Regions from separate parts of the Bacillus sp. SD127 genome, predicted to be linked through region 2. Evidence: a T-box and tRNA genes for the amino acid it is inferred to sense, from the RefSeq annotation. Region 2 holds a T-box; the other holds one or more tRNA genes.

Region 1 (6,636 bases), 280 kb from region 2:
CACGGTTATGAGGTGTTTGATACGAAAACAGACGGAGCCATTAAAGTTCTTCTTAAACCATAAAAAAAGACGGTCTCTCATTTTGAGAAGCCGTCTCTCTATTTTATTGCTCTACTCTTCTTAACGCTTCGTTTACTGTTTCTTTTATAAACGCATCTTCCCCGGTCAAACTGTCTAATCTGAGTTCACCGCTTCTCAGTCTTTCTGAAAGATTGTTAATGTCCTCCTCGACTGTGATTTGCAGCTCACCAGCTAAAAACATTCTATGTAATTCATCAGCGACCATCGTTTCTTTATTCATTCATATCTCCTCCTATACTTAAGCATCACTTTTAGTCTGTCCCTCAGATAAACGAATATAGGAAAAAAGGTTCATTTATTTCAAAATAAATGAACCTTTTTTCCTTCTTCCCACGTATAACTGTTGAGAAAAAGAAAAAGGGGAAGATCTAATATGTCATTTTTTAAGAAACTTGCCGCAAGTGCCGGCATCGGTGCAGCAAAAGTCGATACCATTTTGGAGAAAGATGCGTATTGTCCAGGAGAAGAAGTCCGCGGAACTGTACATGTAAAAGGCGGGAAAATCGCCCAGGATATCCGTTATATTGATTTACAGCTCAACACAAGATATGTCATTGTAAAAGACGATGAAGAGCACCGGAAACACGCAACAATTCATTCTTTTCGGGTAACTGGTTCATTCACCATTCAGCCTGGAGAAGAACATCAATTTCCGTTCTCCTTCATCCTGCCTCTTGATACACCGATTACTGTAGGGAAGGTAGAAGTCGCAGTAGTGACAGACCTTGACATTCAAGGCGGTATTGATAAATCAGATCACGATCGTATCTTCGTAGAAGCACATCCTTGGGTTGAAAATGTATTAGAAGCAATTGAGAACCTTGGCTTCCGTCTTAACGAAGCAGACTGTGAACAGGCATCTTACTTCCAGCGCCGTCTGCCTTTCGTTCAAGAATTTGAGTTTGTTCCAACATCAGGCTATTACCGTCAGATGCTTGATGAATTAGAGCTTATTTTTCTTTTAGAGGAAGACGGTTTAGAAATTATTTTCGAAGTTGATCGCCGGGCAAGAGGCCTGCGTGGATGGCTGGAAGAGATGTATAATGACGGAGAGCAGCTCGTACGTGTCCGTTTCAGACAATCAGAGCTTGATGATATCGAACAACTTGAAGAGGTCTTAGAAGAGATCATCGACCAATATGCTGAGTAAATAACAAAAAGGAGCCTCTGCTTATTAATATAGGCTCCTTCTTTTAATAAAAACGAAACCCCGTTTCTTACATAAGTAAGAAACGGGGTTCTTTTGTATACCGGTGGTCGGGGTCGAACCGACACTCCAGAAGGAACACGATTTTGAGTCGTGCGCGTCTGCCAATTCCGCCACACCGGCAAGTTTTACGTCGTATCTAACCGACGAATATAAATATATCATGGATATGATAAAGTGTCAATGTATTTCAAAAAAGTTTTTTGGGGAATATAATAATAAAGGGCTAAAGCGACTTTTTATGAAATACAGCCCAATGCTTACATCGACACTTTCATACAATAAAAAAATGATCTACATAAGTAGATCATTAATATGATTAGCTTCATTATATATTCAAGCACAAACACCAATTTAACTTATCAAGTAAGTAAAATTGGTGCCGAGGGCCGGACTTGAACCGGCACGGTAGTCACCTACCGCAGGATTTTAAGTCCTGTGTGTCTGCCAATTCCACCACCCCGGCAAAAGAAAGGCGACACCCGGATTCGAACCGGGGATAAAGGTTTTGCAGACCTCTGCCTTACCACTTGGCTATGCCGCCGTAATTGGAGCGGAAGACGGGATTCGAACCCGCGACCCCCACCTTGGCAAGGTGGTGTTCTACCACTGAACTACTTCCGCATCTTAAGGGACTTAATACATTATATTCAATTGATATAAAAAAGTGAGACTGGGCTAGCTGGATTCGAACCAACGCATGACGGAGTCAAAGTCCGTTGCCTTACCGCTTGGCTATAGCCCAATGATAATATGGGGCGATTGATGGGAATCGAACCCACGAGTGCCAGAGCCACAATCTGGTGCGTTAACCACTTCGCCACAACCGCCATAATCTCAAGATGTCATAAATTTGGCAGGGGCAGTAGGAATCGAACCCACACCGGAGGTTTTGGAGACCTCTGTTCTACCGTTAAACTATGCCCCTATAAATGGTGGAGGGGGGCAGATTCGAACTGCCGAACCCTGAGGGAGCGGATTTACAGTCCGCCGCGTTTAGCCACTTCGCTACCCCTCCACATTAAGTTTTGAAAAAACAGTGCCGGCAAGAGGACTTGAACCCCCAACCTACTGATTACAAGTCAGTTGCTCTACCAATTGAGCTACACCGGCATAGGTGGTGGCTCGGGACGGAATCGAACCGCCGACACACGGATTTTCAGTCCGTTGCTCTACCAACTGAGCTACCGAGCCTTATTATTTAAATGGCGGTCCGGACGGGACTCGAACCCGCGACCTCCTGCGTGACAGGCAGGCATTCTAACCAACTGAACTACCGGACCATTTGATTTTAATTGGTTGCGGGGGCAGGATTTGAACCTGCGACCTTCGGGTTATGAGCCCGACGAGCTACCGAACTGCTCCACCCCGCGATGATAATGGTGGAGGATGACGGGCTCGAACCGCCGACCCTCTGCTTGTAAGGCAGATGCTCTCCCAGCTGAGCTAATCCTCCATCATATAATGACCCGTACGGGATTCGAACCCGTGTTACCGCCGTGAAAGGGCGGTGTCTTAACCGCTTGACCAACGGGCCCAGACTTTCAATTGTGATTATGTATAAATATCAGTGGCGGAGAGCAAGGGATTCGAACCCTTGAGACGGAGTTGACCGCCTACACGATTTCCAATCGTGCTCCTTCGACCACTCGGACAGCTCTCCAATAATGGCTCCGCAGGTAGGATTCGAACCTACGACCGATCGGTTAACAGCCGATAGCTCTACCACTGAGCTACTGCGGAATGAAGTCTGCCTGGCGATGTCCTACTCTCACAGGGGGAAACCCCCGACTACCATCGGCGCTGAAGAGCTTAACTTCCGTGTTCGGCATGGGAACGGGTGTGACCTCTTCGCCATCATCACCAGACAATTTCAGTGACATTTAACATTATACTATGTATATCTTGAAAAGTCAAGAGTTTTTTTGAGATATTCTCTCAAAACTAGATAACAGATGTGACATCATTAGAAATTAGGTTAAGTCCTCGATCGATTAGTATCTGTCAGCTCCATGTGTCGCCACACTTCCACCTCAGACCTATCAACCTGATCATCTTTCAGGGATCTTACTTCCTTGCGGAATGGGAAATCTCATCTTGAGGGGGGCTTCATGCTTAGATGCTTTCAGCACTTATCCCGTCCGCACATAGCTACCCAGCGATGCCCTTGGCAGAACAACTGGTACACCAGCGGTGCGTCCATCCCGGTCCTCTCGTACTAAGGACAGCTCCTCTCAAATTTCCTGCGCCCGCGACGGATAGGGACCGAACTGTCTCACGACGTTCTGAACCCAGCTCGCGTACCGCTTTAATGGGCGAACAGCCCAACCCTTGGGACCGACTACAGCCCCAGGATGCGATGAGCCGACATCGAGGTGCCAAACCTCCCCGTCGATGTGGACTCTTGGGGGAGATAAGCCTGTTATCCCCGGGGTAGCTTTTATCCGTTGAGCGATGGCCCTTCCATGCGGAACCACCGGATCACTAAGCCCGACTTTCGTCCCTGCTCGACTTGTAGGTCTCGCAGTCAAGCTCCCTTGTGCCTTTACACTCTGCGAATGATTTCCAACCATTCTGAGGGAACCTTTGGGCGCCTCCGTTACCTTTTAGGAGGCGACCGCCCCAGTCAAACTGCCCACCTGACACTGTCTCCCCGCCCGATAAGGGCGGCGGGTTAGAAGGTCAATACAGCCAGGGTAGTATCCCACCGATGCCTCCACCGAAGCTGGCGCTCCGGTTTTCAAGGCTCCTACCTATCCTGTACAAGCTGTACCAACATTCAATATCAGGCTGCAGTAAAGCTCCACGGGGTCTTTCCGTCCTGTCGCGGGTAACCTGCATCTTCACAGGTACTATAATTTCACCGAGTCTCTCGTTGAGACAGTGCCCAGATCGTTGCGCCTTTCGTGCGGGTCGGAACTTACCCGACAAGGAATTTCGCTACCTTAGGACCGTTATAGTTACGGCCGCCGTTTACTGGGGCTTCAATTCGCACCTTCGCTTACGCTAAGCGCTCCTCTTAACCTTCCAGCACCGGGCAGGCGTCAGCCCCTATACTTCGCCTTACGGCTTCGCAGAGACCTGTGTTTTTGCTAAACAGTCGCCTGGGCCTATTCACTGCGGCTCTCTCGGGCTTGCACCCTAACAGAGCACCCCTTCTCCCGAAGTTACGGGGTCATTTTGCCGAGTTCCTTAACGAGAGTTCTCTCGATCACCTTAGGATTCTCTCCTCGCCTACCTGTGTCGGTTTGCGGTACGGGCACCTCTCACCTCGCTAGAGGCTTTTCTTGGCAGTGTGGAATCAGGAACTTCGCTACTAAATTTCGCTCGCCATCACAGCTCAGCCTTATGGGAAACGGATTTGCCTATTTCCCAGCCTAACTGCTTGGACGCGGATATCCAATACCGCGCTTACCCTATCCTCCTGCGTCCCCCCATTGCTCAAATGGTGAGGAGGTGGTACAGGAATATCAACCTGTTGTCCATCGCCTACGCCTTTCGGCCTCGGCTTAGGTCCCGACTAACCCTGAGCGGACGAGCCTTCCTCAGGAAACCTTAGGCATTCGGTGGAGGGGATTCTCACCCCTCTTTCGCTACTCATACCGGCATTCTCACTTCTAAGCGCTCCACCAGTCCTTCCGGTCTGGCTTCACAGCCCTTAGAACGCTCTCCTACCACTGTTCGAAGAACAGTCCGCAGCTTCGGTGATACGTTTAGCCCCGGTACATTTTCGGCGCAGAGTCACTCGACCAGTGAGCTATTACGCACTCTTTAAATGGTGGCTGCTTCTAAGCCAACATCCTGGTTGTCTAAGCAACTCCACATCCTTTTCCACTTAACGTATACTTTGGGACCTTAGCTGGCGGTCTGGGCTGTTTCCCTTTCGACTACGGATCTTATCACTCGCAGTCTGACTCCCAAGGATAAGTCATTGGCATTCGGAGTTTGACTGAATTCGGTAACCCGGTAGGGGCCCCTAGTCCAATCAGTGCTCTACCTCCAAGACTCTTACCTTGAGGCTAGCCCTAAAGCTATTTCGGAGAGAACCAGCTATCTCCAGGTTCGATTGGCATTTCACCCCTACCCACACCTCATCCCCGCACTTTTCAACGTGCGTGGGTTCGGGCCTCCATTCAGTGTTACCTGAACTTCACCCTGGACATGGGTAGATCACCTGGTTTCGGGTCTACGACCACGTACTCATGCGCCCTATTCAGACTCGCTTTCGCTGCGGCTCCGCATCTTCTGCTTAACCTTGCACGGGATCGTAACTCGCCGGTTCATTCTACAAAAGGCACGCCATCACCCATTAACGGGCTCTGACTACTTGTAGGCACACGGTTTCAGGATCTCTTTCACTCCCCTTCCGGGGTGCTTTTCACCTTTCCCTCACGGTACTGGTTCACTATCGGTCACTAGGGAGTATTTAGCCTTGGGAGATGGTCCTCCCGGATTCCGACGGAATTTCACGTGTTCCGCCGTACTCAGGATCCACTCTGGAGAGAACGAAGTTTTGACTACAGGGCTGTTACCTTCTATGGCGGGCCTTTCCAGACCTCTTCATCTACCTCGTTCCTTTGTAACTCCGTATAGAGTGTCCTACAACCCCAAGAGGCAAGCCTCTTGGTTTGGGCTAATCCCGTTTCGCTCGCCGCTACTCAGGGAATCGCATTTGCTTTCTCTTCCTCCGGGTACTTAGATGTTTCAGTTCCCCGGGTCTGCCTTCTCATATCCTATGAATTCAGATATGGATACCACTCCATTACGAGTGGTGGGTTTCCCCATTCGGAAATCTCCGGATCAAAGCTTGCTTACAGCTCCCCGAAGCATATCGGTGTTCGTCCCGTCCTTCATCGGCTCCTAGTGCCAAGGCATCCACCGTGCGCCCTTTCTAACTTAACCGTTAAAAAGAATCACTATGTGATATCTTGTGTTACTAATTGAATGTGATGTCTACTGTTATCTAGTTTTCAAAGAACACGTTTCGAAGGAATGATCCTTCAAAACTAAACAAGACAGGGAACGTTCTGTTTATAAGACCCAAGGTCTTATATTCCGTAAATATCCTTAGAAAGGAGGTGATCCAGCCGCACCTTCCGATACGGCTACCTTGTTACGACTTCACCCCAATCATCTGTCCCACCTTCGGCGGCTGGCTCCATAAAGGTTACCTCACCGACTTCGGGTGTTACAAACTCTCGTGGTGTGACGGGCGGTGTGTACAAGGCCCGGGAACGTATTCACCGCGGCATGCTGATCCGCGATTACTAGCGATTCCAGCTTCACGCAGTCGAGTTGCAGACTGCGATCCGAACTGAGAACAGATTTGTGGGATTGGCTTAACCTCG
Region 2 (6,636 bases):
AAGAAGCTGGAGTCTTCAAAAGAATATCATATCTTATCATTGGCACCAGAGCACGTCAGAGGATTAACGAGAAAAGAGCGGCAAATTAAGCAGCTTATGTTTATGGCGCTGGATCAATTAAAAGGGCTGAAAAACCGTGCGGAGATTGGTTACTGGTACACAGAGTGGAACCCGCATATGTATGAACAAATCAAACGGATGAGCTTTGAAGAGATTTGGGACATGCTGTATAACGAAACCATTGAAGGCTGGTCGGACAAGCATTTGGCTTTTTGCGAAAACCTGATCAAAGGACAGCCTTTTTTCGAGAAGCTTTGGGAAATAGAAAATGAATCAAAGGTAAATTAAAAAAAACCGCTCTTTGCAAATCGCAAGAGCGGTCTTTTTGTTATCGTCTTTTTCGGCCGAGACCCATGGCATTTTCCATTTTTTTGAGCATTTTGTTTGCTGTTCGGTTCGCCCGCTCAGCGCCTTCATCAAGAATCCGGTCTAATTCTTCGGACTCAATCAGTTCATGATAACGGTCTTGAATTGGCTTCAATGCACCGACTACCACTTCTGCCAAATCACCTTTGAACTCGCCATAGCCTTTTCCTTCGTATTTCGCTTCAAGTTCTTCAATCGTCGTATTGCCGAGAATTGAATAAATCGTAAGAAGGTTGGAAACGCCCGGTTTGTTTTCTTTATCAAATTTTACAATACCTTCAGAATCTGTCACAGCGCTTTTGATTTTCTTTTCAAGCTGCTTTGGTTCGTCCAGCAATGTAATAAAAGATTTCTGGTTCGGATCAGATTTACTCATTTTCTTCAGCGGGTCAGTCAGAGACATGATCCGGGCGCCTACTTTTGGAATCTTCACTTCCGGAATTGTAAAGATGTCGTTATATTTTTTGTTAAAGCGCTCTGCAAGGTTTCGTGTCAGCTCAAGATGCTGCTTTTGATCCTCGCCGACAGGCACAAGATCTGTTCCGTACAGCAGAATGTCAGCAGCCATCAGCGGCGGGTACGTTAACAGGCCCGAGACAACTGCTTCTTTGCCATTTGACTTGTCCTTAAATTGAGTCATTCGTTCAAGCTCGCCGATATAAGCGACGCACTGCATCATCCAACCGGCCTGTGCATGTGCGGGAACCTCTGATTGAATAAACAGTGTTGCCTTTTCAGGGTCGAGACCGACAGCTAGATAAAGCGCAGCCAGACTGCGGATGTTTTTTCTCAGCTGAAGCCGATCCTGAGGCACTGTGATCGCATGCTGGTCTACGATGCAAAAATAGCTGTTATAATCATGCTGCAGTTCGACAAACTGCTTCATTGCACCGATGTAGTTGCCGAGTGTAACGGAACCGCTTGGCTGGATGCCTGAAAAAATCGTCTGTTTCATTGGAAAATCAACCTCATTTCTTAGAACATAATAAAAAAGGCTCATTCTTCCCCTGTAAAAAAGGGACGAATGAACCGTGGTACCACCCTGATTATTCCATTAAAATGGAATCACTCTGACGTTTGTAACGGAGACTGCTCCGGCTGAGCCTACTTTTTGGTTCGGTCAGCTGCTCCAAAGTCCATTCCACATTGCCCGATATCTGCTCCCAGCACCGCAGACTCTCTTCAAACGGGTGAAATGTGTACTACTCTTTTTCATAGCAAGCTTTTCTTTTGATTGCTTCATTATAAATCAATTATAACCAATTGTCATCCTGAAAAAACGTTCTTTTTGCATGAAAATTGTAATGATATAAATAAAAGAACAGTTATAAATCGCCCAAATGATAACCGCTCTCAGCAGTTAAACAGCCAGATATTATATGTATAAAGCAATATGGATTGGAAACTTCTAAAATAGTTTTTAATCAATTTATGCTTTAAACGGCAGAAGGATATCGCGTTATTGGCAGAAAAACTAACGAAGTTTAAAAATTTTAAATTGATAAAATAATATTGCAATAAAGAATTTGTTTCATTATGATGAACTTGTTCACTCTATTGTTACAGCTTTTTTACAAAAATAATCAGAAAAGACGGAACAGAATAAAAGTTATGTAAACTTAGGTTCATTTGTCTGATATTTCTGAGGATTTAGCCGTAAGGAGCTGAAAAAATGATTATTAGGGGGTTTGTGGATATGAAAAAACGTTGGTCGATTGTCACGTTAATGCTCATTTTCACTCTCGTGCTGAGCGCATGCGGCTTTGGCGGCAGCGGTTCAAACGGTGATGGGAAAAAAGACAGCAAAGGGAAGACGACTCTTAACATTAATATTAAAACTGAGCCGTTCTCCTTACATCCCGGATTGGCAAATGACTCGGTATCAGGCGGGGTTATCCGTCAGACTTTTGAAGGATTGACACGTATTAATGCAGATGGTGAACCTGAAGAAGGCGCAGCTTCTAAAATTGAAACAAGCAAAGATGGAAAAACCTATACGTTTACGATTCGTGATGATGCAAAATGGTCAAACGGTGACCCTGTCACAGCGCAAGATTTTGAATATGCATGGAAATGGGCGCTTGATCCTAATAACGAATCACAATACGCTTACCAGCTCTACTACATAAAAGGTGCTGAGGCGGCAAATACCGGTAAAGGCAGCCTTGATGATGTGGCAGTGAAAGCTGAAAACGATAAGACATTAAAGGTTGAACTAAACAACCCGACTCCATACTTCACTGAATTAACAGCATTTTATACTTATATGCCGATTAACAAAAAAATTGCAGAGAAAAACAAAAAGTGGAACACAAATGCCGGAGACGATTATGTGTCAAACGGGCCATTTAAGATGACGGCATGGAAACACAGCGGATCTATCGATCTTGAAAAGAATGATCAATACTGGGATAAAGACAAAGTCAAACTGAAGAAAATCAATATGGTTATGATCAACAACAACAATACTGAACTGAAAAAATTCCAAGCTGGCGAACTTGATTGGGCTGGTTTGCCGCTCGGACAGCTTCCGACTGAATCGCTCCCTAGCTTGAAAAAAGACGGTTCTTTACATGTTGAGCCGATGGCAGGTGTGTATTGGTACAAATTCAATACTGAAGCGAAGCCGTTAGACAACGTCAATATCCGTAAAGCATTATCTTATGCGATTGACCGCCAATCGATTGTTAAAAACATTACACAGGGTGAACAAATCCCGGCAATGGCTGCGGTGCCGCCGACAATGAAGGGATTTGAAGATAACAAAGAAGGCTACTACAAAGACAACGATGTCAAAACGGCAAAAGAATACCTTGAAAAAGGCCTGAAAGAAATGGGCTTAAGCAAGGCATCTGACCTGCCGAAAATCAAATTATCTTATAACACTGATGATGCACATGCAAAAATCGCTCAAGCAGTGCAAGAAATGTGGAAGAAAAATTTAGGCGTGGATGTAGAGCTTGATAACTCAGAATGGAATGTATATATTGATAAGCTTCACAGCCAAGATTATCAAATCGGCCGTATGGGCTGGCTTGGCGACTTCAATGATCCTATTAACTTCCTTGAGCTGTTCCGTGACAAAGACGGAGGAAATAACGATACCGGCTGGGAAAATCCAGAATTCAAAAAACTTCTGAACCAGTCACAAACTGAAACTGATCCAACTAAACGTGCTGAGCTGCTGAAAAAAGCAGAAGGTATTTTCATTGATGAAATGCCAGTAGCGCCAGTTTATTTTTATACGATTCCTTGGGTGCAAGACGAAAATCTGAAAGGAACCATCATTACTGGAACCGGAGAAATTTATTTCAGAAACTCGTACTTTCAATAAGTCTTATTTGTGAAAACAAAAACCTCAAGGTATATGGGGACCTATTTCCCATATACCTTTCTTACTGATGGATTGTAAAAATGTAAAAACCATGGAGGTGTTCCCCCTTGCTAAAATATATCGGAAGACGTTTAGTCTATATGATTATCACATTATTTGTGATTGTAACCGTGACATTCTTCTTAATGCAAGCAGCACCGGGCGGGCCATTTTCAGGTGAGAAAAAGCTTCCGCCTGAAATTGAAGCAAACTTAAATGCGCATTATGGCCTGGACAAGCCGCTGTTTGTACAATATGCGAGCTATTTGAAATCAGTTGCAATGTGGGATTTCGGACCGTCATTTAAATATAAAGGTCAGAGTGTTAACGACCTGATCAGTTCAGGTTTCCCCGTTTCATTCACTCTTGGAGCAGAAGCTATTCTCCTCGCTTTAGCGTTTGGTGTACTGTTTGGGGTGATTGCAGCCCTTTATCATAATAAATGGCAGGATTATACCGTCGCGATTTTAACGATCTTTGGTATTTCAGTTCCGAGCTTTATCATGGCGGCTGTGCTGCAATATGTGTTCTCCATGAAGCTTGAGCTGTTTCCGGTCGCGGGGTGGGAGTCCTGGTCATACACCTTTTTGCCTTCCATCGCACTTGCTTCCATGCCGATGGCGTTTATTGCCAGACTTTCCCGTTCAAGCATGATTGAAGTGTTAAACAGTGATTATATTCGTACAGCGAAAGCGAAAGGGCTGTCGCGTCCTGCAGTTACAGTGCGGCACGCCATCCGAAACGCGCTGTTGCCAGTCGTTACATATATGGGCCCTATGGCCGCTCAAGTTTTAACTGGAAGCTTTATCATTGAAACCATTTTTGGTATCCCGGGGCTTGGTTCACACTTCGTAAACAGTATTACAAACCGTGATTATACGGTCATTATGGGTGTAACGGTGTTCTTCAGTGTCATCCTGCTTTTATGTGTATTAATCGTAGACGTGTTATACGGCATTATTGATCCAAGAATCAAGCTTTCCAAAGCAAAGAAAGGAGCCTAGGCCATGCAGAACATTCCAAAAAACATGTTTGAACCAGCCGCAGCGAATGCCGGCGATGCTGAGAAAATAAGTAAAAAGAGCCTTTCCCTCTGGAAAGATGCGATGCTACGCTTCCGCAGCAATAAGCTTGCGATGGTCGGGCTTGTTATTATTGTTCTCATTATTCTCATGGCGATTTTTGCGCCTGTTTTCTCAAAATATGATTATTCGACTACCAATCTCTTAAATGCGGATAAGCCGCCTTCAAAGGATCACTGGTTCGGGACTGATGATCTAGGAAGGGACATTTTCGTCCGTACATGGGTAGGTGCGCGAATTTCAATCTTTATCGGTGTCGCGGCCGCTGTTCTTGACTTGCTGATCGGTGTGATTTGGGGCAGTATTTCAGGGTTCCGCGGAGGCAGAACAGATGAGATTATGATGCGTATCGCAGATATCCTTTGGGCTGTTCCTTCATTATTAATGGTTATCCTGCTGATGGTCGTTCTTCCGAAAGGGCTGTTAACGATTATTATTGCCATGACGATTACGGGCTGGATTAATATGGCCAGAATCGTTCGCGGACAAGTGCTGCAGCTGAAGAACCAGGAATACGTGCTTGCGTCGCAGACACTCGGGGCGAAAACATCCCGTCTGCTGTTTAAACATATCGTGCCGAACGCAATGGGCTCTATTTTAGTCACGATGACACTAACTGTTCCAACCGCGATTTTTACAGAAGCCTTTTTAAGCTATTTAGGACTTGGTGTTCCGGCTCCTCTTGCAAGCTGGGGAACGATGGCTTCTGACGGATTGCCTGCATTGACCTATTATCCGTGGCGTTTGTTTTTCCCTGCCGGTTTTATCTGCATTACCATGTTTGGTTTTAACGTTGTCGGCGACGGATTAAGAGACGCATTGGATCCTAAGTTACGTAAATAAGGGAGTGATACGGGTGACACGCCTATTAGAAGTAAAAGATTTAGCGATTTCATTTAAAACATACGGCGGAGAGGTCCAGGCGATCCGCGGAGTGAATTTCCATCTGAATAAAGGAGAAACATTGGCAATCGTCGGGGAGTCAGGCTCTGGAAAAAGTGTGACATCTCAAGCGATCATGAAGCTGATACCGATGCCTCCGGGTTATTTTAAACGCGGTGAGATTTTATTTGACGGCAAGGATTTAGTGCCGCTGTCCGAAAAAGAGATGCAAAATGTACGGGGGAAAGAGATCGGAATGATATTCCAAGATCCGATGACCTCTTTAAACCCGACAATGAAAGTCGGCAAACAAATTACGGAAGTGCTTTTTAAACACGAAAACATTTCAAAGGAAGCTGCGAAAAAACGTGCTGTTGAGCTGCTTGATTTAGTAGGTATCCCAATGCCGGAAAAACGGGTCAATCAATTTCCGCACGAGTTTTCAGGCGGGATGAGACAGCGTGTTGTCATTGCGATGGCACTTGCGGCGAATCCGAAGCTGTTAATTGCCGATGAGCCGACAACTGCTCTTGACGTGACCATCCAAGCGCAGATTCTTGAATTGATGAAAGAATTGCAAAAGAAAATCGACACGTCCATCATCTTTATCACTCACGATCTCGGTGTTGTGGCTAACGTTGCTGACCGGGTCGCTGTCATGTATGCGGGACAGATTGTAGAAACCGGTACGGTAGACGAGATTTTTTATGATCCGAGACATCCGTATACTTGGGGGCTGCTGGCATCCATGCCGACACTTGACAGCTCAGGAGACGAACAGCTGACGGCAATCCCGGGCACGCCGCCTGATTTGACAAATCCTCCAAAAGGAGATGCCTTTGCGCTCCGGAGCTCATATGCGATGAAAATTGA

The links. The T-box of region 2 lies ahead of trpS (tryptophan--tRNA ligase). A T-box ahead of a tRNA ligase gene usually reads a tRNA of that ligase, here a tRNA-Trp.
Region 1: it has a tRNA-Trp gene. The T-box ahead of trpS (tryptophan--tRNA ligase) is inferred to sense a tRNA for this amino acid. The anticodon was not compared.

What each region holds. Positions count from the first base shown of each region.
Region 1 is NZ_CP191226.1:3,330,055-3,336,690, forward strand. Features, by position in the region: gene ACQVGS_RS17390 (zinc-dependent alcohol dehydrogenase) at 1-63, shown strand, start outside; gene ACQVGS_RS17395 (hypothetical protein) at 104-301, opposite strand; gene spo0M (sporulation control protein Spo0M) at 455-1,231, shown strand; tRNA gene ACQVGS_RS17405 (tRNA-Leu) at 1,330-1,411, opposite strand; tRNA gene ACQVGS_RS17410 (tRNA-Leu) at 1,666-1,754, opposite strand; tRNA gene ACQVGS_RS17415 (tRNA-Cys) at 1,762-1,832, opposite strand; tRNA gene ACQVGS_RS17420 (tRNA-Gly) at 1,838-1,912, opposite strand; tRNA gene ACQVGS_RS17425 (tRNA-Gln) at 1,962-2,033, opposite strand; tRNA gene ACQVGS_RS17430 (tRNA-His) at 2,043-2,118, opposite strand; tRNA gene ACQVGS_RS17435 (tRNA-Trp) at 2,143-2,216, opposite strand; tRNA gene ACQVGS_RS17440 (tRNA-Tyr) at 2,222-2,306, opposite strand; tRNA gene ACQVGS_RS17445 (tRNA-Thr) at 2,329-2,401, opposite strand; tRNA gene ACQVGS_RS17450 (tRNA-Phe) at 2,407-2,482, opposite strand; tRNA gene ACQVGS_RS17455 (tRNA-Asp) at 2,495-2,571, opposite strand; tRNA gene ACQVGS_RS17460 (tRNA-Met) at 2,585-2,661, opposite strand; tRNA gene ACQVGS_RS17465 (tRNA-Val) at 2,669-2,744, opposite strand; tRNA gene ACQVGS_RS17470 (tRNA-Glu) at 2,754-2,825, opposite strand; tRNA gene ACQVGS_RS17475 (tRNA-Ser) at 2,860-2,951, opposite strand; tRNA gene ACQVGS_RS17480 (tRNA-Asn) at 2,957-3,031, opposite strand; rRNA gene rrf (5S ribosomal RNA) at 3,041-3,156, opposite strand; rRNA gene ACQVGS_RS17490 (23S ribosomal RNA) at 3,263-6,190, opposite strand; rRNA gene ACQVGS_RS17495 (16S ribosomal RNA) at 6,360-6,636, opposite strand, start outside.
Region 2 is NZ_CP191226.1:3,054,255-3,060,890, reverse strand. Features, by position in the region: gene ACQVGS_RS16010 (YjbA family protein) at 1-348, shown strand, start outside; gene trpS (tryptophan--tRNA ligase) at 389-1,381, opposite strand; T-box leader at 1,440-1,651, opposite strand; gene oppA (oligopeptide ABC transporter substrate-binding protein OppA) at 2,123-3,760, shown strand; gene oppB (oligopeptide ABC transporter permease OppB) at 3,868-4,803, shown strand; gene oppC (oligopeptide ABC transporter permease OppC) at 4,807-5,724, shown strand; gene oppD (oligopeptide ABC transporter ATP-binding protein OppD) at 5,729-6,636, shown strand, end outside.